2 regions of the Desemzia sp. FAM 23988 genome follow, and region 1 is predicted to be linked to the other one. Evidence: a T-box and tRNA genes for the amino acid it is inferred to sense, from the RefSeq annotation. Region 1 holds a T-box; the other holds one or more tRNA genes.
The links. A T-box is a leader RNA that pairs with one kind of tRNA and senses whether it is charged. The one in region 1 lies ahead of serS (serine--tRNA ligase), so its partner is inferred to be a tRNA-Ser.

Region 1 (18,345 bases):
TAATAAAAAATAACAGGGCGGTAAGAATCTCCTTTGTCTGCAAATTGGCCTGAAGCATCTGTTGGGTCCGTTTGTCTCCAATACACTTCTACTAAATCTTCGTATTTAAATACTTCTGGATCGTATGTGATTTGTACAGCTTCTGTATGTCCAGTAGTACCCGTTGTAACTTCTTCATAGGTTGGATTCTTAACGTGCCCACCTGTATATCCAGAAACTACTTTCTCTATGCCGGGTAGAGAATCAAAAGGTTTTACCATACACCAGAAACATCCGCCAGCAAATGTAGCTTGTTTTAAATTAGTTTGTCCCATCTCTATACCTTCTTTTCTAAATTAGTATTTACTAGTATATCACCTTTAATGTAGATGTTAAAAAGTTACGACTGATGTTAATTACAAAAAGGAAGCATCAAATGACTGCTTCCTTTTGTACCTGTCTGATTAATAGAACAAGTTGCTACCATAGAATACATTTTTTAACGGATTTCAGTTAATCCACCCATATAGGAAACCAATGCTTCTGGAATTTTTACTGAGCCATCTGCTTGTTGATAGTTTTCTAGAATAGCTGCTACTGTTCGTCCTACTGCTAGTCCTGAACCATTTAACGTATGAACGTATTCTAATTTGCCTGTTTCTTCATTACGGTAGCGGATTTTTGCTCTTCTAGCTTGAAAAGCTTCCGTATTTGAGCAAGAAGAAATTTCGCGATACGTATTTTGAGCAGGTATCCATACTTCTAAATCATATGTTTTGGCTGCTGAAAAGCCCATATCTCCTGTACACAATGCCAACACACGGTAAGGAAGATTCAATTTTTGCAGCACATCCTCCGCATTAGCAGTCATTTTTTCTAGTTCTTCATATGATTCTTCAGGTTTACTAAATTTAACCATTTCTACTTTATTGAATTGGTGCAAACGAATCAAACCTCTGGTGTCTCGTCCAGCACTTCCAGCTTCAGATCTAAAAGAAGGGCTTAAAGCTGTGAAATAAATCGGCAATTCTTTTGCATCAATAATCTCATCTTGGTAATAGTTGGTCAGTGGTACTTCAGCGGTTGGAATCAAGGTCAGATCACTGTCTTGCATTTGGAAAACATCTTCTTTAAATTTAGGGAATTGTCCTGTTCCAAACATCGCTTTGCTGTTTACCAAGTAAGGTGTCATCATTTCTGTATAGTTGTGTTCATAAATATGCAAGTCTAACATAAAATTGTAAACAGCTCGTTCCAGTCGGGCTCCAAGTCCTTTATAGTAAAGGAAACGGCTGCCAGATACTTTCGCGCCGCGTTCGAAATCTAAAATTCCCAATTCTTCCCCTATTTCCCAGTGTGGTTTAGGTACAAAGTCATAACTAGGAGTTTCGCCCCATTTGCGTATTTCTACGTTTTCTTCTTCATCAGCGCCAACTGGTACTGATTCGTGCGGTAAATTAGGTAAACGAGTGGCAATGTTTTCCAGGTTTTCTTCTATAGTAGCCAACTCTTGATCCAACTGTTTGATCTTTCCGCCTACTTCACGCATTTCAACGATTTTACTCTCTGCATTTTCTTTCGCGCGCTTTAATGTAGCGATCGCATCGGACACTTCATTACGGTAGCTTTTTAACTTTTCTGTTTCGACTATTAAATCACGTCTCTTACCATCCAATTCGAGATAACGATTCAACTCTTCTTCCTTAACTCCACGAGCAGCTAATTTTTTAGCCACTTCATCAAAATTGTTTCTCAGCTCTTTGTTGTCTAACATTGTTTTCCCTCCTAAAATTGTATGTACAAAAAAAAGTCCAATTCGTCCCTAATGATATAGGGACGAATTGGACTATCTATTTCGCGGTACCACCCAGATTTAACTTTATAAAAAAGCTACTCTCTACTTCAGATAACGGTCTGGAGCCGAAATAATTTAATACTTAACAACAAGCCGTTAAGGTTCATTATTTACTTCATGTGATGGATTCAAGAAAAGTAATTATCAGCTTGCACCACCCGCTGACTCTCTGCAAATCAATTCTTCTTTACTAGCTCACATTACTAACGTTCAGTCTATTGAATTTATGTGCTTTTATTTTATCGAATCGCTATTTATAAGTCAACAAAAACTAAAACTTGGCTTACTTGAAGATATCAGCGAATAAATCTGAGAAGAAGTTACCAACCCAACGACCTGAAAGTACAAATACATTTGCTTTTTCAATGGCTTCTGTTGCAACAGCCGATACTTCTTGCCCATCATTTCCATCAATGTATCCTAGATCTTCACCTTCAACAGATACTTGGACTTTACCCATCTCTTGTCCTTTTTTAAGCGGAGCTGTTACTTGGTCTTCCGCATTTAGCAACTCTGGATCAGCAACAAAGTCAGCTGTTACAGATTCTGCGTCTGTTCCTTGTGGGACGACAATCGTTACATCAGAACCCGCTGAGACCTCTGCAGAATCAGCTTTTCCTTTATCAACAGCTACCGTTCCAGCTTCAGATACAACGTCTCCTTCTTTATAAACATCTAAGAAGTCCCAGTTGGCAAATACCCAATCCATGATTTTATCGGTTTCTTTGAAACGAGCCCCTTTGTCTGTCTCACCGTTTTCTGCGTTCATTACGATAGTGATAATACGCATGTCATCTTCTTTTGCCGTACCAGCTATTGAAGCTCCAGCAAAATCAGTCGTTCCTGTTTTAAGACCATCCACGTTTTCACGTTCAAATAACAAACCTTCCAGCATCCAGTTCCAGTTCGACATATCAATAGCGTCGGAAGTTCCTTCTCTAAAAGTCATTTTAGGAATACTCGTTGTTTCCAATACTTCTGGATAATCATTGACCAAATGCATCGCTACTTCAGCAATTCCTCTTGCAGTCATAGTGTTTTCATCTGTCTCTGAACTACCTGGATAAACATTTCCTTGTAAATCAGAATTATTTAAACCTGTAGCATTATAGATTTGGTATTCTGTGATACCCCACTCGTCCAGTTGTTCTCTCATTAAGTCAACAAAAGCTGGTTCTGATCCTGCAATAGCTTCAGCAATTGCGATCGTTGAGCCATTTGCTGAATAGATTGCTAGTGACTGGTACAATTCTTCGATAGAATAAGTTTCGTCTTGACGCAAATGAACATTTGACAGTCTTGTATCATGACTGATCTTAAATGCATAATCACTAATAGAAACTTGTTGATCCCAGCTCACTTCGCCAGCCTCAATAGCTTCAAATAAAATATATTCTACAATCATTTTCGTCATCGAAGCAATTCCTAGTGGAGTGTCTCCATTTTGGTTCAACAGCACTTTTCCTGTTCCTGCTTCTATAGCAAAGGCAGCATTTGCATTGATTTCAGGTGCTTGTGAAGCTGCTACAGCTTCTGTCGTGACGTTAAATTCTGTTCCAGCAATTTGAAAAGTAGGCGCTGCTGTCCCAACTAAGATTGTAGTAGCAAGGATAGCTCCGAATTTTTTAAGTTTTTTCATGGGTTTTATGTTCTCCTCAATCATATGATGATTTGTTTTTTAGTTTTTCTTTTAAATTCATTAAGGAATAGAGATAAATAAGTAATTTTCTCGCTTTTTCTATATTAACGAAGAAGGTATAAAAAAACAACCCTCTTTCCCGTTAAAGAAAGAATGACGGCTGTTTTGTGTTCACACTTTTTTAAAATGATTCACGTGAAACAATCAAGCATTTCACTCTAGAGAATTTAGTGGAAGTCGGATAATAAAACGCGTCCAGTTTTTATCTGATACTGCACTGATCGTCCCGTGATGCAATTCTACAATACTTTGAGCAATCGCTAGACCTAAACCAGTTCCAGCAGTCTCTTGAGAACGGGATTCATCCGCTCGGTAAAAACGATCAAAAAGATGCGCTAAAGCTTTGGAAGAAATTTTCTTCCCATCATTTTTGATGGTGATCACTGCTTCCTGTGCTTCCTGTTCCACTTCAATTAAGATGTGTTTGCCGTCTTTCCCGTATTTCAAAGCATTTGATAACAAATTATTGAATACCCGCACTAACTTTTCAGTGTCCGCTTCCATCTGCAAATGAGTTAAATGAGACACTACTTCAATTTCCATTTCACGTTTGCTCGCTTCTAACTCAAAATCAGCAGCAATTTGCTCCAGCATTTGGATCATATCAAAAGAAGTCGGCGTCAAAGGAGTCGTTTTTTGACGTACTCTGGTGTATTCAAACAGATCATCTACCAGAACTTTCATTTGCTTGGCTTTAGTGTACGCAGTTCTGGTGTACTTCAACAATTCTTCATTACTTTGGTAGCGTCCTTCTTCAATCAAGCCTAAGTAACCGATAATGGACGTTAGAGGAGTACGTATATCGTGACTGACATTGGTAATCAACTCATCTTTTGATTGTTCGATCATCCGTTCCTCTTCCATGGCTCTCACGGTACTGTCTACCAGCACATGGATACTATCCACTACTTCAGACATATCTCCTCGGTAATCATGTGAAATTCGATGTTCATAATGGCCTTCTGCAATGTAATGCAGTTCACTGATAATGTGGTTCAGCTGGTATTGACGGTAACGTCTTTTTAATCGCCAGTACGTCACTATTACGACGGATATCAGTAATAAAATAAGAAATGGTGGTGTAGAAGTAAACACTTGGCCGTCTTCAAGGTTGATGATCACGTCACCGATTACCCAAATAGATTTGAATGATTCAGGAAAAGCCAGCACTACACGTCTAAAAATCATGTGCACAGCATAGTAAGATAAGCACATTAATCCTGCAGTGATAAAAGCTTCTATAATCATTTTACTTTTTTCTTTTCTGGACAATTTCATGAGGAAAAAACTCCTTATATATAGTAGAAAGAACTGTTAGCGACAGCAAATAAAACCGCACCTTAACGATCTTCGATTTTATACCCTACTCCCCATACTGTTTGAATGACTTTCTCTCCACCAGTAGCTTCTTCAATCTTATCGCGCAAATGACTTACGTGAACCATAACGGTTTTCGCAGAAACAATACTTTCTTGCTGCCACACACGTTCAAAAATTTCTTCTGCGCTGAAAACACGGTTGGGATGACTGGCCAATAAATACAAAATACCGAATTCCAACACCGTAAGGACAATTTTTGTGCCAGTAATTGTTGAAACTTCGTGCGATTCTTTTTCAATAATCAGCGGCCCAATCTCCAATTTATCTGGTTGTTCAGGAACTCCCATATACTTACTCCTGCGAAGCAATGATTTGATACGGGCCATCACTTCTAACGGATTAAATGGTTTGACCACATAATCATCGGCTCCCGTCATTAAACCTTTTATCTTATCCACATCTGTTGTCTTAGCGCTCAACATTAAAATAGGCAGTTGCGTGTCTTTTCGAATTTCTTTAATGATCTCGTACCCGTCCATTTCGGGCATCATGACGTCTAAAACGACTAAATCGATCTCTTGCGTGTTCAATTTGCTCAATGCATCTTTTCCATTATAGGCTTTCTCTAAATCGAAGCCCTCATTTTGAATATATATCCCTAATAATTCAACAATTTCTTTATCATCATCAACGACCAATATTTTCATAACAATCCCTCGTTTTTCTTAGAATATAGTCACCTTCATCATAACAAAAAATAGCCGCTCTAAAGGTAAAATAATGATTAAGTTTTAAGAGAGTGGAGAAGAGTGTTTAGACTACTGGCTATAAGAAAATCTCAATAGACAGATGCGCAGAAAATGATTCAGCTGCTTAGTAAAATCTCCCCCAGAATCGAGTGTGCTTGGTGAGATCCATAGGAACGCTTTGCCGAAACCGTTGGAGCGTTAGCGAAGTACGGATTCGGTATGCGTAGCGAAGTCCAGCGCCTATGCTTTTTTAGAATATAGTACAACGATTAGTCATTTACGCTACTTAAGTTCTTCTAAGACAGCTTTTATTACTTCCAATATATTTCTCTTAATAAGCAAAAATAGTTTCAAAAATAAACTCTCTTAACTTTCACACACAAAAAAATTCTGGAGAAATCGTGATTGCTGGTAGCTATGTTCAAGATGAAATGCGAATTAGTCCGAGTTAACGCTTCAGCATTTATTTGGACTTTGAGGTTTGAAAGCTTTGAGACACTTTTTGACTCAAAGCGGTCCCATGGCTTTCACCCAGCAATCACGATTTTGGAAGAATTTTTTCTCTTTTCTTCAAGCCAAACGAAATCTTAAAATATCTAAATTTTAATTTACAAAAAAAGACTGCCTCAACTGAGACAATCTTTTAGTCTAAACGGCTTGCGTCACGCTCTTACTAGACGCGTTATGCAAGCCAGACTCTCTATGATTTCACTCCTCCTTTTATTTGGGAAAAGCACCCAATTAAAAGGAGGAGATGAACTCTACGAGAGTCTAAACGGCTTGCGTCACGCTCTTATCTTACTGAATAGAGTAGTTTGGTGATTCTTTTGTAATTTGTACATCGTGTGGGTGAGATTCGCGTAAACCTGCACCACTCATTTGAACAAATTGAGCATCTTCACGAAGCTCTTTTAAATTTCCTGCTCCAACATATCCCATACCTGAACGGATTCCGCCAAGCATTTGGAAAATAATATCTTGGACGCTTCCTTTATAAGCTACACGTCCTTCGATACCTTCAGGAACTAGCTTATTCGCTTCATTGGTTGCTTTTTGGAAGTAACGATCACTGGAACCAGCTTTCATTGCGCCTAAGCTGCCCATTCCACGATAAGTCTTGAAACGGCGTCCTTGGAAAATCTCGAATTCACCTGGAGATTCATCTGTACCAGCTAACATACTGCCCAGCATTACTGCGTGTCCTCCAGCAGCCATCGCTTTAACAATGTCTCCAGAATACTTGATTCCGCCATCAGCAATAATAGATTTGCCATACTCTTTAGCAGCTGTAGCTGCATCGTAAATCGCTGTGATTTGAGGAACACCAACACCCGCAACAACACGTGTCGTACAAATAGAACCTGGTCCAATACCAACTTTTACAACGTCAACTCCAACATCGAACAACGCTCTAGTTGCTGCGCCTGTTGCCACGTTACCAGCAATTAAATCAATATTTGGGAATTCTTCACGAATTTCTTTGATTTTACGGATAACGCCGGCACTATGTCCATGGGCTGTATCCACAATAATAGCATCCACACCTGCGTCAATTAACGCTTGAGCACGTTCAAACGTATCACTTGTTACTCCTACTGCTGCAGCAACTAATAAACGACCATGTTTGTCTTTAGCGCCATTAGGGAATTGGATGATCTTTTCAATATCTTTGATTGTGATCAACCCACTCAAACGACCCTCTTTATCTACTAAGGGTAATTTTTCAATTTTGTGTTGATGCAATAACTGTTCTGCTTCTTTGAGAGAAGTACCTTCTGGAGCCGTAACAAGTTTATCTTTCGTCATGACATCATTGATTTTTTGAGAGTAATCTGTGATGAAACGCATATCACGATTCGTTAAAATTCCTACTAATGTGCGTTCTTCCATTGTGTTGACAACTGGAACACCGCTGATACGGTAACGGGACATCAATGCTTCTGCATCTGAAACAAGATGATCAGGAGTCAAATAAAATGGATCAATAATAACGCCGCTTTCTGAACGTTTTACTTTACGTACTTCATCAGCTTGCGCTTCAATACTCATATTTTTATGAATAACACCTAACCCGCCTTGACGCGCCATAGCAATCGCCATATTTGCATCTGTTACAGTATCCATACTTGCACTCATAATTGGAATATTCAATTTAATCTTTTTAGTCAATTGAACACTCAAATCTACATCATTCGGCAATACATGGCTTTCCGCCGGCATTAATAAAACATCATCAAACGTAAACCCTTTTTTAGCAAATTTCGTTTCCCAGTTAGACATTTCCATCAAGCACTCCTTCTCAAATATACTGAACTTTTGTCAGATTTTTTACTATCTAACCTATCAAAATAACCCCCTTGCGTCAAGCCGTTTTCCCATTTCTTTCAAGATTTGCCTCCTTTTCTCATTTGTTCCTCATTCCAAATAGCAAAATAAAAAACTGCTGATTCGATTCGAAAATAAATCTCGAATGGAATCAGCAGCTTAAGTTATTTTGTATGAACATTGCATAATCGCAACTGTTCGGAAAGAACCTCCCACTGTCACAGTCGCAAGTCGTTCAGTAAGTATAACGTGTTTTGGAAATCAAAATGGGTTGCTCCACGCTCTTAAAATAAGGTCCCTTTTACGTGGTATTTGCGTTTGAAGTACCATTTCCCTGCAAAGGCAAGTGCTCCGATAATCAGATTAACGATGCCTGGCAACACGACGTTGATTGAAGTTGGGAGAAGAGCCATTGATCCGGTCATGACGATAATCCAAGCAAACATCGCTACAACGGAAACTAAAATGTAGCGCAATAAACTTCCTTTGACGCCTTGTGTAGGTGCATTCTTAGTGATCGCCAAAATAACAAATCCCCCCACTATGAAGTTCAATAGAAGAGTGATGATTCCCATACCCGTAGAATTAGCCCCATCTCCCAACAAAGCGGACAATCCTGTAATCAAAGCAAACATTCCACCCAACATCAGTGCTCCATCTACGTACAGCTTCCAATCTTCGGAACGTTCTGCTTTCCCGTCAACCGCTTGTTGAGGACCTTCAACGATTTCAATAGAACGCTCGGTAACCGTACCATATAATTTACGGGCTGTTATTCCAGAAGCTTGCTGAGAAATGATATTCTTTAACATGTCGTTAAACACTCTTGTTTTGTCATCATCTGGGTAATTAGCTTCTATCAAACGTTTGTCCAGTTTAGCCATGTAATCTTCATTTTTGTTAGTCAATTGTGCATATAAAGTAGTATTTTCTTCTTTCAACGCTACCAAATTATCTACTGCTTGTTCAGCGTTTACTTTTTTCTCTTCATTCTTCTTCACCGATTTAAAGCCCCCTATTTAGTCTATACATTAAATCTAAAGAGCATAATGTCGCCGTCTTGAACTACATACTCTTTACCTTCTGAACGCATTTTACCTGCTTCTTTCGCTGCTTTTTCACTGCCCAGTTGATCAAAGTCTTCATAAGCGATGGTTTCAGCGCGAATAAAGCCTCGTTCAAAATCTGTATGGATTACTCCGGCTGCTTGAGGAGCTTTCATGCCTTTTTTAAATGTCCAAGCTCGTACTTCTTGTACACCAGCTGTGAAATAAGTGCCCAAGCCTAGTAGATTGTAAGCAGAACGAATCAATTTGTCTAAACCAGCTTCTTCAATTCCCAAGTCTTCTAAGAACATGGCTTTTTCATCATCATCCAGTTCAGCAATTTCTTCTTCCGCACGTGCACAAATCACGATCACTTCTGCATTTTCTTTAGCCGCATACTCGCGCACTTGTTTTACATATTCGTTTTCATCAGCATTCGTAATATCGTCTTCTGCAACGTTAGCTACATATAAAACAGGTTTTGTTGTTAACAAGAAAAAGCTTTTTACTGTCGGCATTTCATCGTCGGTAAAGTCTACTGAACGAGCGGGTTGCCCAGCTTCTAAAGCCGGCTTGATTTTATTTAAAACCGCTAATTCAGCCATAGCTTCCTTGTCTTTAGTTTTAGCCATTTTAGCTACACGTTTTTGACGTTTATCAACAGACTCTAAATCCGCCAATACCAACTCTAAGTTGATTGTTTCGATATCATCGATCGGATCTACTTTTCCGCTAACATGCGTGATATTGTCATCATCAAAACAACGCACGACTTGACAAATCGCATCTACTTCACGGATATTGGCCAAGAATTTATTTCCCAGTCCTTCTCCTTTACTAGCCCCTTTAACGATTCCAGCAATATCTGTAAACTCAAAAGTTGTGGGAACAGTTCGTTTCGGTTCAACTAGTTCAGTCAATCGATTCAAACGGTAATCCGGTACTTCTACTACTCCTACGTTAGGGTCGATCGTTGCAAACGGGTAATTTGCTGCTTCTGCTCCTGCTTTGGTGATGGCGTTAAACAATGTTGATTTTCCAACATTCGGCAATCCTACTATTCCTGCTGTTAATGGCATACTATCTGCTCACTTTCTATGATTAAAATTTACTGCTCGATTCACTTTTCTTCTCTGCAGTTTCAAGAACTTTTTTCATTTTCCGTTCAAAATCTCTTCTCGGCATCATGACCATATGACCGCACTTTGTGCACTTGATGCGAATATCCATTCCCATACGGATGATTTGCCAGCGATTTGCGCCACAAGGATGCGGTTTTTTCATTTCTACAATATCGTTTAAATCATACATCAAAGCCACTTCCATTCTTTAGTTATGCCCGGACTCATTCCTCATCAAATTGAATCTCAAGAATATCCAAGATCCGAGTTAAATCCTCTGTAGAAAGATACTCAATTTCAATCTTTCCTTTGCTTTTCTTGTCATTGATTGAGACATTTGTGCCAAATTTATCCATCAAACGCTCTTCGCTTTCACGAATATAATAAGGCTTTTTCACAGGTTCTTTAGACTGTGGTTTTTGTTTGCTTTCATTCATCTGTGATACCAACTGCTCGATTTGTCGAACGGTCAGATTATCTTTGATCACTTTTTTGGCCACTCGGACGATTTGCTTTTTATCTTTTAAACCCAATAGCGTGCGGGCTTGTCCCATTGAAATAGTATTCGTTTGCAACATTTTTTTGACTTCCTCTGGCAATCCCAACAATCTTAAATAATTGGCGATGTACGGACGACTTTTTCCTAATCGTTGAGCCACTTCTTCTTGAGTCAATTTCAAATTTTTCATTAACATGTTGTAAGCTTCTGCTTCTTCAAGAGGGGATAAATCTTCCCGTTGCAAGTTTTCCAATACGGCAACTTGCATCATCGTTTCTTCGTCAAACTCTCTGACAATAGCCGGAATCGTGTCTTTACCAGCTAGTTTAGAAGCTCTAAACCGACGCTCTCCGGCAATGATTTCAAACCCTTTTGCTGCAGACTCACGTAAAATGATCGGCTGGAACACACCGGACTGTTTGATCGAAGCCGCTAACTCATTCAACGCTTCTTCGTCAAAAGTACGGCGCGGTTGATAAGGATTCGGACGAATCTCACTCAGCTGAATCTCTTGTACTCGTTCGTCATTGGCGTCCACTTTATCAAATTCTGCAAATTCCGTAAACAACGCATCGATTCCGCGACCGAGACCTTTACTGTTTTTATTAACCAACTGCTAACACTTCCTTTGCTAGTTCAACATAAACTTCTGCACCTCTGGAACGTGGATCGTAATCAATAATAGAAAGCCCGTGACTTGGAGCTTCAGATAAACGAATGTTGCGTGGAATGATCGTTTTGTAGACTTTTTCACGGAAATATTTTTTCACTTCATCTACTACTTCATAGCCTAGATTTGTTCGTGCATCTAACATCGTCAGCAATACCCCTTCGATTCTTAGATCAGGGTTAAAGTGTTTTTGAACCAGCCGGACTGTATTCAGCAGTTGGCTTAACCCTTCAAGAGCATAGTACTCACATTGTACTGGGATAAGAATGGAATCACTAGCTGTAAAAGCATTGATGGTTAAATGCCCTAGTGAAGGCGGACAATCAATCAAAATATAATCGTACTCATCCTGCAAGTCACGCAAAGCACTTTTTAGACGAGATTCTCGAGCCATTTGCGTCGTTAATTCAATTTCTGCCCCAGCCAATTGAATAGTTGCCGGCACTACCCATAGATTTTCTCTAGAGGATGGCATGACAACTTCTGCTATCGGGGTTTCATTTACCAACACATCATAAATGTCTTTTTCAACATCTACCTTACGTACTCCTAAACCACTTGTCGCATTTCCTTGTGCATCAATATCAATCAATAAAATTTTCTTTCCTTGATGCGCTAATGCAGCGCCTAGATTTACCGTTGTGGTTGTTTTTCCAACGCCGCCTTTTTGATTTGCTACTGATATCACTCGGGCCATTTCATTTCCTCCATATTATAAACTTGCTAAAGCTGAACAATTCTTCTTTTCCAACGCCAAAAAAGAGACACGACACGCATCTCTCCTTATACGCATCTTTTCCAAATGATTTTTCATTTGCCGCTCTTTATTCTTTTTTGTCTTTAGGGATCTCAATCGTGATCCGATAAACATCCTCTAAGTTTTCTTCGGTTGCTTTGATCTTCATACCGGTCTCTTTTACCATAGAGACTGTTTTTTTGATCGTATTCATCGCCAAACGAACATCTTTAGAGACGCTTTTTCGTCTAGCTTTTTTCGGAACTTCTTTTGACAACTCTACAGTTTCATTTTTAATGAGTTGTTCTACTTCTTTGACCGTTAATTTTTCTGCTTTGATCCGGTCGAGGTATTCTTGTTGTTTTTCTGCGTCCACTGCCAACAAACTACGTCCATGTCGTTCAGTGATCTCATTTTGCAATAAAGCCTTTCTGACCGGTTCAGACAACTTCAGCAACCTCAATTTATTGGCTACAAAAGATTGGCTTTTCCCAATACGTCCAGCTAATGTTTCTTGAGTAATCTTATTCATGTGCATCAAGTCTCGATATGCTTGTGCTTCTTCAATAGAAGTCAACTCTTCGCGCTGCAAATTCTCGATCAACGCTACCGATGCGGTTTCTTTATCCGTCATTTCCGTAACGATCGCTGTAACTTCTTTCCATTCTAATAGTTGAACAGCTCGAAAGCGACGCTCCCCAGCAATAATCTCATAATGATCTTCTTCTGTTTTACGCAAAATGATCGGTTGGATCAAACCATGCTCTTCTATAGTACGCGAAAGTTCCTGCAGCTTTTCGTCATTAAAGATTTTTCTAGGCTGGAACTGGTTGGGACGAATATTTTCTATCGGAATCTGTTGCACTTTTGATGAATCACTGAGTTCCTCCGCAAATATTTCTTCCATTTTCTCTGTTTTTTTCTTGGATTTTCCTGAACCAAACAAATCAGACAAAGCCATAATTCGCTAAACTCCCCTTAATTTCTACTCTGTACAACTCCAAATACTCCTCTATTATAACAAATGCCATTCTTAAAACATAGGTACTGCCACAAAAAGACAATCCTTGTTCAAATGCTGATGCAATTGGTTCGTTACAAAGGATTTTTATTTGGGGTACCTGGTTTTCTAGGGTATTTATTTGGGGTTTCTTTTTTCTTATCGATCACTAAGATATGACGTTCACCAGCTTCATTCGGCAACTCAAAAGAAAATTCCTCGCGAAACTTACCGCCTAAAGTAGCGATGGCTTTTTTACTGTCTTGCATTTCTGTTTCGCTGCTGGCTGCTTTCATAGCTATAAATGCTCCACCCTTTTTAACCAAAGGCAAACACAATTCCGACAATACACTCATTCTGGCTACAGCTCTGGCTGTAACATAGTCAAAAGTTTCTCTGAATTGCTTATTCTGACCAAATGTTTCTGCTCGATCATGGTACAAATGAACATTTTCTAATCCTAGTGTTTCAACTAGTAAATTCAAAAATTGAATTCGCTTATTTAATGAATCAACAATCGTTACTTCCAACTCTGGAAAAACGATTTTTAGGGGGATGCTTGGAAATCCTGCACCAGCACCTACATCACACAGGCTTTGGACCCCTTTAGTAAAATCCACATACAATCCAGCTGTAATCGAATCATAAAAATGTTTCAGATAAACTTCTTCACGTTGAGTAATTGCGGTTAAGTTGATTTTTTCGTTCCACTCTTGCAACAGTTTTAAATATTGCTCAAACTGTTCCATTTTCTTCTCTGTAAGCGGAATCCCTTTCTCTTGAAGGGCTTTTTTAAACTCTTCTGGGTTCATCATTCCAACTCCTTGTTTTCCAAATGTGAAACACAATTTGTTTCACGGATTACTTGTTTAACTGTATAACAAATCCCTTTGAACTTCAATGCTTTTAGAAGAATTTTTACGAAAAATTTCTGTCTATTCCCTCGTTTGATAACAATTAGATTAGAAAGATTAAAATCAAATGATTTTATTTATTGACATTCTCATGGAAGGTCGTTAAACTATCTTCAATGGTCAAAAAATACAGTGCAGACAAAGGAGTTGTTGAAAAATGATGAATCTAAAAACACATCTAGCGAGACCTGTTTCTCGTATTTTCAGCACCTCTTTTGTCGTCATTGTCATTTTATTACTTTAGCTAGGATTCGAACTATTCATTTAGTTGAGTCCTTGTTCGCGTACACGGGCTTAGCTTTAGTAATGAAGCAAGCCTGAACGATTTGGGGCTTGCTTCTTTTTTTATTTCGTTTTTTACCTAGATGACATAAAAGACCAAAACTATCACTAAAAATGGAGGGCAACAAGTATGAAAAAATATTTAGTAGATCGCATGTACAAGGCATCATCAGGAATAGCCAATGCTATTTTCGTCACCATCGGTATCGGCTTATTGTTAGAAACTATTGGCAACATGACTGGTCTCTCTGTTTTAGTGACTATTGGCGTAGCAACGAAAATGCTGATGGCACCAGCAATTGGTGCAGGAATCGCTATTATGCTAGGTGGGAACACCTTGACCATCTTTAGTGCTATGGCCGCTGGGACGGTAGGTGCAGGTGCTGTTCAAACAACTGCCGATGGGTTGATCACCATTGCTTCAGGTGAACCAATTGGTTGTTTGATCGCAGCTACTATTGCTACATTTATCGGAAAACGAACTTCCGGAAAAACGCCTTTAGATATGATGGCTATTCCTTTATCAGCTGTTTTGGTTGGTGGTATCAGCGGGTATTATTTGAACTTTGTGATCTCGCCTTTATTGAATACGATTAGTGCATTTATTTCGGCTTCTGTTGCTGGTTACCCTGTTATCGGTTCTGCTGTTATTGCTATGGTCGGAGGTCTTGTACTGATGTCTCCTGCTTCTTCCGCTGCAATAGCTATCGCCTTAAACTTAGATCCTGTATCCAGTGCTGCTATGTTAATCGGCACAACTAGTATGTATGTAGCCTTCTCATTTGTATCGTTACGTGAAAATGACTTAGGCGGATTTTTGGCTCAATTTATTTGTACACCAAAAGTACAGCTGCCAAACATCATTAAAAATCCAATGATTCTTGTAGCACCGACTATTGCATGTGCAATCGCTGCACCCATCGCAACGTCAGTACTTGGTTTGACTACTGCTAGCGCATTAGGCGGTCTGGGATTCTGTTCTTTCATCGCTCCCATCACTATTCTTGGGACTCAAGGTTTAAGCAGCTTCCTTAATTATATGATTGCTGGTGTGGTCGTTCCATTTGCAGTTACTTTCTTTATCTCATTTGCCATGAATAAATTTGAGTATGTGCGTAAAGGGGATATGGCTTTAGTAGTTAAATAAAATCATCTCTATATAAGGTGTCGGCGTGATTTTACGCTGACACCTTTTTTACGTATATGCTGAATATCTCTTAGCTATATTGCATCTAAAAAATAGCCCTAGAATAAAGACTGCTGTCTCGATTCTGTGACTATTCCTGAAAGAATTATTGAGGGCTTTACTTTCAAAGCTTTGACTAAGTTACAAGCTTGTTTCTTAATTTATTTTCTCTAATACTTAAAAAATAGGTAAGAAAAAACGGCAAGGACCTTTAAGAAAAAATCCGCTGCCGTTTTATAATTGATGGTCCCTACTGGGCTCGAACCAGCGACCCCCACCTTGTCGAGGTGATGCTCTCCCAACTGAGCTAAGGAACCTTTTTTTGTTCATTGTTACACAATCCTTAATTAGTATACCTTAAAAATAACGGTTCGTAAATACTACAATATAAAAATAATTGTATGGTGCTGCATGTTCCTCTATTGCAGCAACTAGCAGGTGCTAAAATACAACTAATAAATGATAGTCAATAACCTTTAGTTTCGGTATGATAAGCATGAGTAAGACATAAGGAGGAAAACAAATGGCCTTAGGAGAAAAATTAAAAGAAAGTAGAATCAAAAAAGGATACTCGCAGGGTGATGTAGCAGAACTGTTGCATATTTCAAGACAATCCATCTCAAAATGGGAAAATGGCAATAGTTACCCTGATTTAGATAATTTAGTAAAGTTAAGCAACTACTACGAAGTTTCCATTGATGAATTACTGAAAGAGAATCAGGAATTTAAAAAGAAAATAGCAGAAAATGAAGTTAAAATTGAGGAAAATTATCAAAAATTGGATTTCATTCGTGGAAATTCTGTAAAAGACGAAGGGCTTATACTATTGATTCTTGCTTTTATTGGTTGTTTAATTGCACCTTTAGGGTTTATTGTGGCTCCATTCCTCATCAAGCGCAACAAAAAAACAAACACACTCTATAAGTTGGTGTACTTAGCATGTGCTTGTTGTTTATTCGTTAATGTATTTGTTGTGTATAGTGCTGTCGGCGACTATATGGGCTGGGGCACAACAACTGTTGAATATCTTGGCGATTAATAACTAGTACGTGATGACAATATTACTGCCAGATAATTTAGCTCTCAAATTTATAGAAGATTCTACAAGCAGCACCGTTCTCTTTAAATAATAAGTGGCTTATGTAGGACTATCTACTTTTAGTTGCAAGCTTTTAAAACTTCCAATTAAAGCTGTTGCCGAAGCAGAATGTGCTCTTGTAATTTTCTGATTGCTTATGTCAATTTTATAGCTTGCCTTCCACTGTAAGGGTCTTTCTTTAGTAATTTTATAGGTACCATTCTTGACGTTGCTTGCCCTCATAAAAAATTGCGGCTCTTCTTCAACACTAATGATATACGTCTCCCCTAGATCGCCTTCAACTTCAAATTGTTGCATCCCGCCTTGGTTTATATCATAAAAAACACTGTTATAGGGTGATGGAAAAGTCTCTTCAGCGTGCACCTTCGTTGTAGTGACCAAACTAAAAAAAGTAACACAATTTAAAAGAAAAACTATTTTTTTCAACTAAATCCCTCCAAATATATTTTATAATAACATATAAAATATAACAGATAAGTTCGCATTAATAACTACTTATTTTAATTTAAGTGAACAATTATTAACTTCCCACTTCGAATAAAACTTACAATAAGTAAAAAAATCCCTCTTAAAATTAAATTTCTTTTCTTTTGACACTTCAGCAACCATTGAGTGCTAAAAAGCAACTGATGGCTTATAGTCATTGCTGATTACTTTCAGTATGATAGTTAAAAGAGCGAAAGAGGAGAAATAAATTATGAAAGAAGTCATTTTTCTTACGTGTGTTTCGATCATTTTAGGAGGATCTTATATTCTTTTTGAAGTATGTATTGGAAGTAATTTAGTAACCTTCCTTATTTCGATCATTTTAATATTGGTTATCTTTCAACTAGCTTGCCAATATATCGATAAAAAGAATTAACTCCTATAAAACCAATCATTGTTTAAATTTTTAGTGTCTACATGTGTTATAATAAACCAAAAGAAAGCGGATTCTGTAATGGAGGGATAAGATATGTTTGGTCTTTTGATACTACTTGTCGTCATTGGAATATTTGTTTATTCTGCTAAACAAGGTGATGAGTCCTCACTGTTAGGAACTCAGTTTAATACAGTAGTTACTTTTCAAGATGAATCTTACGCAGATATTAGAAGTTATGAATTATTTAGAAAAGTTGCTAAGTGGGAAAAAAGCGGTCAGTTATCATTTAAAGGAAATATCACCATTCTCAAAGCAGAGCTTATCCAATTGATTCATACAGAATTAGATATTCCTACAGACCAATTTAAAGTGACTTTTTCAAAAGCAATACGACTAAATTTGATTACATTGTAACATTTACCACTATTCCCAGACCTTTAATAGAGAACCAGCCTATTTTAGAAATACTGGGCATTTGGGAGAATTACGGGAAAAGTAGTTATAGAATATCAACTACTCTCTCTGAAGAAAATTTTAGAGAACTGATAGCACAAGAACTTTCTATTCCTGAAGATAGTTTTACTATCCATAATGCAGCGAGTTTTGTCTGGTCAAGATTGTTATGATTTTTTCTATCTGCTTAATGCAAAATAAGTATTCATTTTTTATTTCCCAGGAAATAATCCTCCAAAATCCATTGCTCAAACCTTAGACTGAGTAAAATAGGAAAGCTTCGTGTTATACTACACCTACTAATTCATCAAGAGAGGGATTTGAAAATGGATAAATGGGCTTATTATTTAAGAGAAATTTTGTATGCGACCGGTAAAGGAATCAAAGGTTTCCTGATTGCTCAACTAAAACTTTCTGTCTTAACATTTGTTTTGCTGTGTATTGGATTTGTAGTGATCGGAATCGACTGGTGGGGATTAAAAGCTCTAGGTATCGCTATTGTAGATATGATTCCAATTTTAGGCAGTGGAATCATCATGCTTCCTTGGGC
Region 2 (3,108 bases), on a different contig from region 1:
TATTCCCGATTTTATTTAGGGGCCTTAGCTCAGCTGGGAGAGCGCCTGCCTTGCACGCAGGAGGTCAGCGGTTCGATCCCGCTAGGCTCCATTGCAACAAGATTTCTTAATTTAATTATGGCGGTGTAGCTCAGCTGGCTAGAGCGTCCGGTTCATACCCGGGAGGTCGGGGGTTCGATCCCCTCCGCCGCTACTTTAATTGAATAAAAGAACTTGGACCTTTAGCTCAGTTGGTTAGAGCAGACGGCTCATAACCGTCCGGTCGCAGGTTCGAGTCCTGCAAGGTCCACTTTGATCTTTTCGATTAGAATTACCTTGTATTTCACGGAGGATTACCCAAGTCCGGCTGAAGGGAACGGTCTTGAAAACCGTCAGGTGTGTAAAAGCACGCAAGGGTTCGAATCCCTTATCCTCCTTATTGTGTCTGTAAGCAGTCATGGAAATTTATATTTATTATCGCGGGGTAGAGCAGTTGGCAGCTCGTCGGGCTCATAACCCGGAGGTCGCAGGTTCGAGTCCTGCCCCCGCAATAGTGCAACAATGCACTGAAAGAAAAATTAAGCTGATTTTGGTCTCGTGGTGTAGGGGTTAACATGTCTGCCTGTCACGCAGAAGATCGCGGGTTCGATTCCCGTCGAGACCGTTTTATGCGGGTGTAGTTTAGTGGTAAAACCTCAGCCTTCCAAGCTGATGATGGGAGTTCGATTCTCCTCACCCGCTTTTATGGGCCTATAGCTCAGCTGGTTAGAGCGCACGCCTGATAAGCGTGAGGTCGATGGTTCGAGTCCATTTAGGCCCATTACACCAATTAATTTATTGGTTTGTAAAAAGTAAAATTGTGGTTTGGGGAAGTACTCAAGTGGCTGAAGAGGCGCCCCTGCTAAGGGTGTAGGTCGTTAACGCGGCGCGAGGGTTCAAATCCCTCCTTCTCCGTTAGTTTTAGCACCAATCCATAATATTTCTATCAAGTTATCTGGCCCGTTGGTCAAGCGGTTAAGACACTGCCCTTTCACGGCGGTAACACGGGTTCGAATCCCGTACGGGTCATGAGGTTTTAAACCTCTTCAAAATAAACAATTGTTTATATCGGAGGATTACCCAAGTCCGGCTGAAGGGAACGGTCTTGAAAACCGTCAGGTGTGTAAAAGCACGCAAGGGTTCGAATCCCTTATCCTCCTTATCGTGTCTGTAAGCAGTCATGGAAATTTATATTTATTATCGCGGGGTAGAGCAGTTGGCAGCTCGTCGGGCTCATAACCCGGAGGTCGCAGGTTCGAGTCCTGCCCCCGCAATGTGCAGCAGTGCACTGAAAGAAAAATTAAGCTGATTTTGGTCTCGTGGTGTAGGGGTTAACATGTCTGCCTGTCACGCAGAAGATCGCGGGTTCGATTCCCGTCGAGACCGTTTAATTGAATATTTGGCCCGGTAGCTCAGTTGGTAGAGCACTTGATTGAAGCTCAAGGTGTCGGCAGTTCGACTCTGTCCCGGGCCATAACTAAAATGCGGGTGTAGTTTAGTGGTAAAACCTCAGCCTTCCAAGCTGATGATGGGAGTTCGATTCTCCTCACCCGCTCTTTTTTTATGTCTTTTGGGCCTATAGCTCAGCTGGTTAGAGCGCACGCCTGATAAGCGTGAGGTCGATGGTTCGAGTCCATTTAGGCCCATATTCTTCTTAGAAAAATAATTAATCAGGCCCGTTGGTCAAGCGGTTAAGACACTGCCCTTTCACGGCGGTAACACGGGTTCGAATCCCGTACGGGTCATTAAAATACAGAATGCTAAAAAGAGCTGTTCACAGTCAAATGACGTGAACAGCTCTTTTTGGTTGGTTTGACGTACGCAGGGGCAGTAAGATACCTGAGACAGCACCTATCGTTTCTTGAATAGGTTGGACATTCTATGCTAGCTGGACTCTATGCTGGAGAAATTTATTATCTCAAGTTCCATATTATCAGCTTATTCCCATTTCAGCTGTTCTACATCTTGGAGGACGGTAGTTTTATGAGGAAGAAAAAGATTTTATTTCTCATACTGGATTAAACGTTATTACGGATACTTTGCTGATTGCTCATTATGAATTGTAAATAAATAGAATATAAAAAAGAGAATTTTCGAATATAAAATCAGCAAAAATACCTTCATTAGAATGTGGTATTCTACCTTCATGCTAACAAAGTTATTTTTGCTGGGTGTATTCATGTTTTAAAGATTTGCGAAATAGAGGATTTCTGCAAAAATAAAGATTACTGTATACAGAAGTTGGAACAGCCGGAACGTTTTCAGTGTGACAGATTTGGAGTCTTTCCAACTATGAGTGATAAATAATCTGGCCAGACGGATGGCTAACGGGAGAGTTAAAATAAAAAGAAACAACTCCATACGAAATGTACTATACAAAAATAGTCCTGTACTTAGATAAATGAAAATCAGTAGGGTTACCAATATATAAGACTGGCCTATTGCAACACGAGGAGATTTTTTTTCTGCTAAATAACTGCCGATTTCAATAAACAAATGTAAGATGACCAATGGTGTACTCCAGACAATCAGTATTAAAGGAAGAAATTGCGCTTGAATAAAGAAACTTAAGTAGGTCAGCATACCACCTTTGAAAATTCCTAAAATCAAGACAGCAACAATAGGAAACTGGTTATCTTTAAGAACTTGTTGGAAATGAATGATTAAACTATATAAGATAATTAATAAAGCAATAGAATAATGGGATTGAAAGCTGAGAAATGCTATTAACAAGATATTCATTAATTCCATAAGATAAAACGGACCTTTAAGTTCTGATTTATTGAGAAACGAGTGCTTTTTTAAATAATTTTCAATACAGTAATTTACGAAAAGCAGTAAATAAAAAGCGATAAATTTTCCAATATTCAATGGGACATATTGAACAGCATAAAGGGTCCCTATCAGGAGATAGCTGAATGGAGTGAAGAGTACCAAAACTATTGGATTATATAAAAAGGTTTCAATGGTATTTTTTATGGGCATAAAAGACTGGCTCCTTTCTTCTAATTCCTATCTATCATACCAAAAAAATTAAAAGGAAAAAGAAAAAGATTTCAGTTTTTATAAGGCGTATCATTTTCGGAGAAA

Region 2: it has a tRNA-Ser gene. The T-box ahead of serS (serine--tRNA ligase) is inferred to sense a tRNA for this amino acid. The anticodon was not compared.

What each region holds. Positions count from the first base shown of each region.
Region 1 covers NZ_JBGQQS010000021.1:715-19,059, forward strand. Annotated here, with positions in the region: gene msrA (peptide-methionine (S)-S-oxide reductase MsrA) at 1-314, opposite strand, end outside; gene serS (serine--tRNA ligase) at 479-1,753, opposite strand; T-box leader at 1,809-2,047, opposite strand; gene ACEN4L_RS10585 (serine hydrolase) at 2,118-3,473, opposite strand; gene ACEN4L_RS10590 (sensor histidine kinase) at 3,687-4,811, opposite strand; gene ACEN4L_RS10595 (response regulator transcription factor) at 4,874-5,560, opposite strand; gene guaB (IMP dehydrogenase) at 6,401-7,882, opposite strand; gene ACEN4L_RS10605 (DUF1129 domain-containing protein) at 8,212-8,928, opposite strand; gene ychF (redox-regulated ATPase YchF) at 8,952-10,052, opposite strand; gene ACEN4L_RS10615 (DUF951 domain-containing protein) at 10,075-10,284, opposite strand; gene ACEN4L_RS10620 (ParB/RepB/Spo0J family partition protein) at 10,319-11,206, opposite strand; gene ACEN4L_RS10625 (ParA family protein) at 11,199-11,960, opposite strand; gene noc (nucleoid occlusion protein) at 12,088-12,960, opposite strand; gene rsmG (16S rRNA (guanine(527)-N(7))-methyltransferase RsmG) at 13,095-13,811, opposite strand; gene ACEN4L_RS10640 (PTS transporter subunit IIC) at 14,326-15,342, shown strand; tRNA gene ACEN4L_RS10645 (tRNA-Val) at 15,626-15,698, opposite strand; gene ACEN4L_RS10650 (helix-turn-helix domain-containing protein) at 15,905-16,420, shown strand; gene ACEN4L_RS10655 (DUF5626 family protein) at 16,520-16,906, opposite strand; gene ACEN4L_RS10660 (hypothetical protein) at 17,178-17,342, shown strand; gene ACEN4L_RS10665 (hypothetical protein) at 17,436-17,756, shown strand; gene ACEN4L_RS10670 (AI-2E family transporter) at 18,122-18,345, shown strand, end outside.
Region 2 covers NZ_JBGQQS010000002.1:208-3,315, forward strand. Annotated here, with positions in the region: tRNA gene ACEN4L_RS01415 (tRNA-Pro) at 1-9, shown strand, start outside; tRNA gene ACEN4L_RS01420 (tRNA-Ala) at 19-91, shown strand; tRNA gene ACEN4L_RS01425 (tRNA-Met) at 120-193, shown strand; tRNA gene ACEN4L_RS01430 (tRNA-Ile) at 216-289, shown strand; tRNA gene ACEN4L_RS01435 (tRNA-Ser) at 327-416, shown strand; tRNA gene ACEN4L_RS01440 (tRNA-Met) at 458-530, shown strand; tRNA gene ACEN4L_RS01445 (tRNA-Asp) at 571-643, shown strand; tRNA gene ACEN4L_RS01450 (tRNA-Gly) at 650-720, shown strand; tRNA gene ACEN4L_RS01455 (tRNA-Ile) at 726-799, shown strand; tRNA gene ACEN4L_RS01460 (tRNA-Ser) at 846-933, shown strand; tRNA gene ACEN4L_RS01465 (tRNA-Glu) at 976-1,047, shown strand; tRNA gene ACEN4L_RS01470 (tRNA-Ser) at 1,089-1,178, shown strand; tRNA gene ACEN4L_RS01475 (tRNA-Met) at 1,220-1,292, shown strand; tRNA gene ACEN4L_RS01480 (tRNA-Asp) at 1,332-1,404, shown strand; tRNA gene ACEN4L_RS01485 (tRNA-Phe) at 1,420-1,492, shown strand; tRNA gene ACEN4L_RS01490 (tRNA-Gly) at 1,503-1,573, shown strand; tRNA gene ACEN4L_RS01495 (tRNA-Ile) at 1,591-1,664, shown strand; tRNA gene ACEN4L_RS01500 (tRNA-Glu) at 1,692-1,763, shown strand; gene ACEN4L_RS01505 (hypothetical protein) at 2,203-3,003, opposite strand.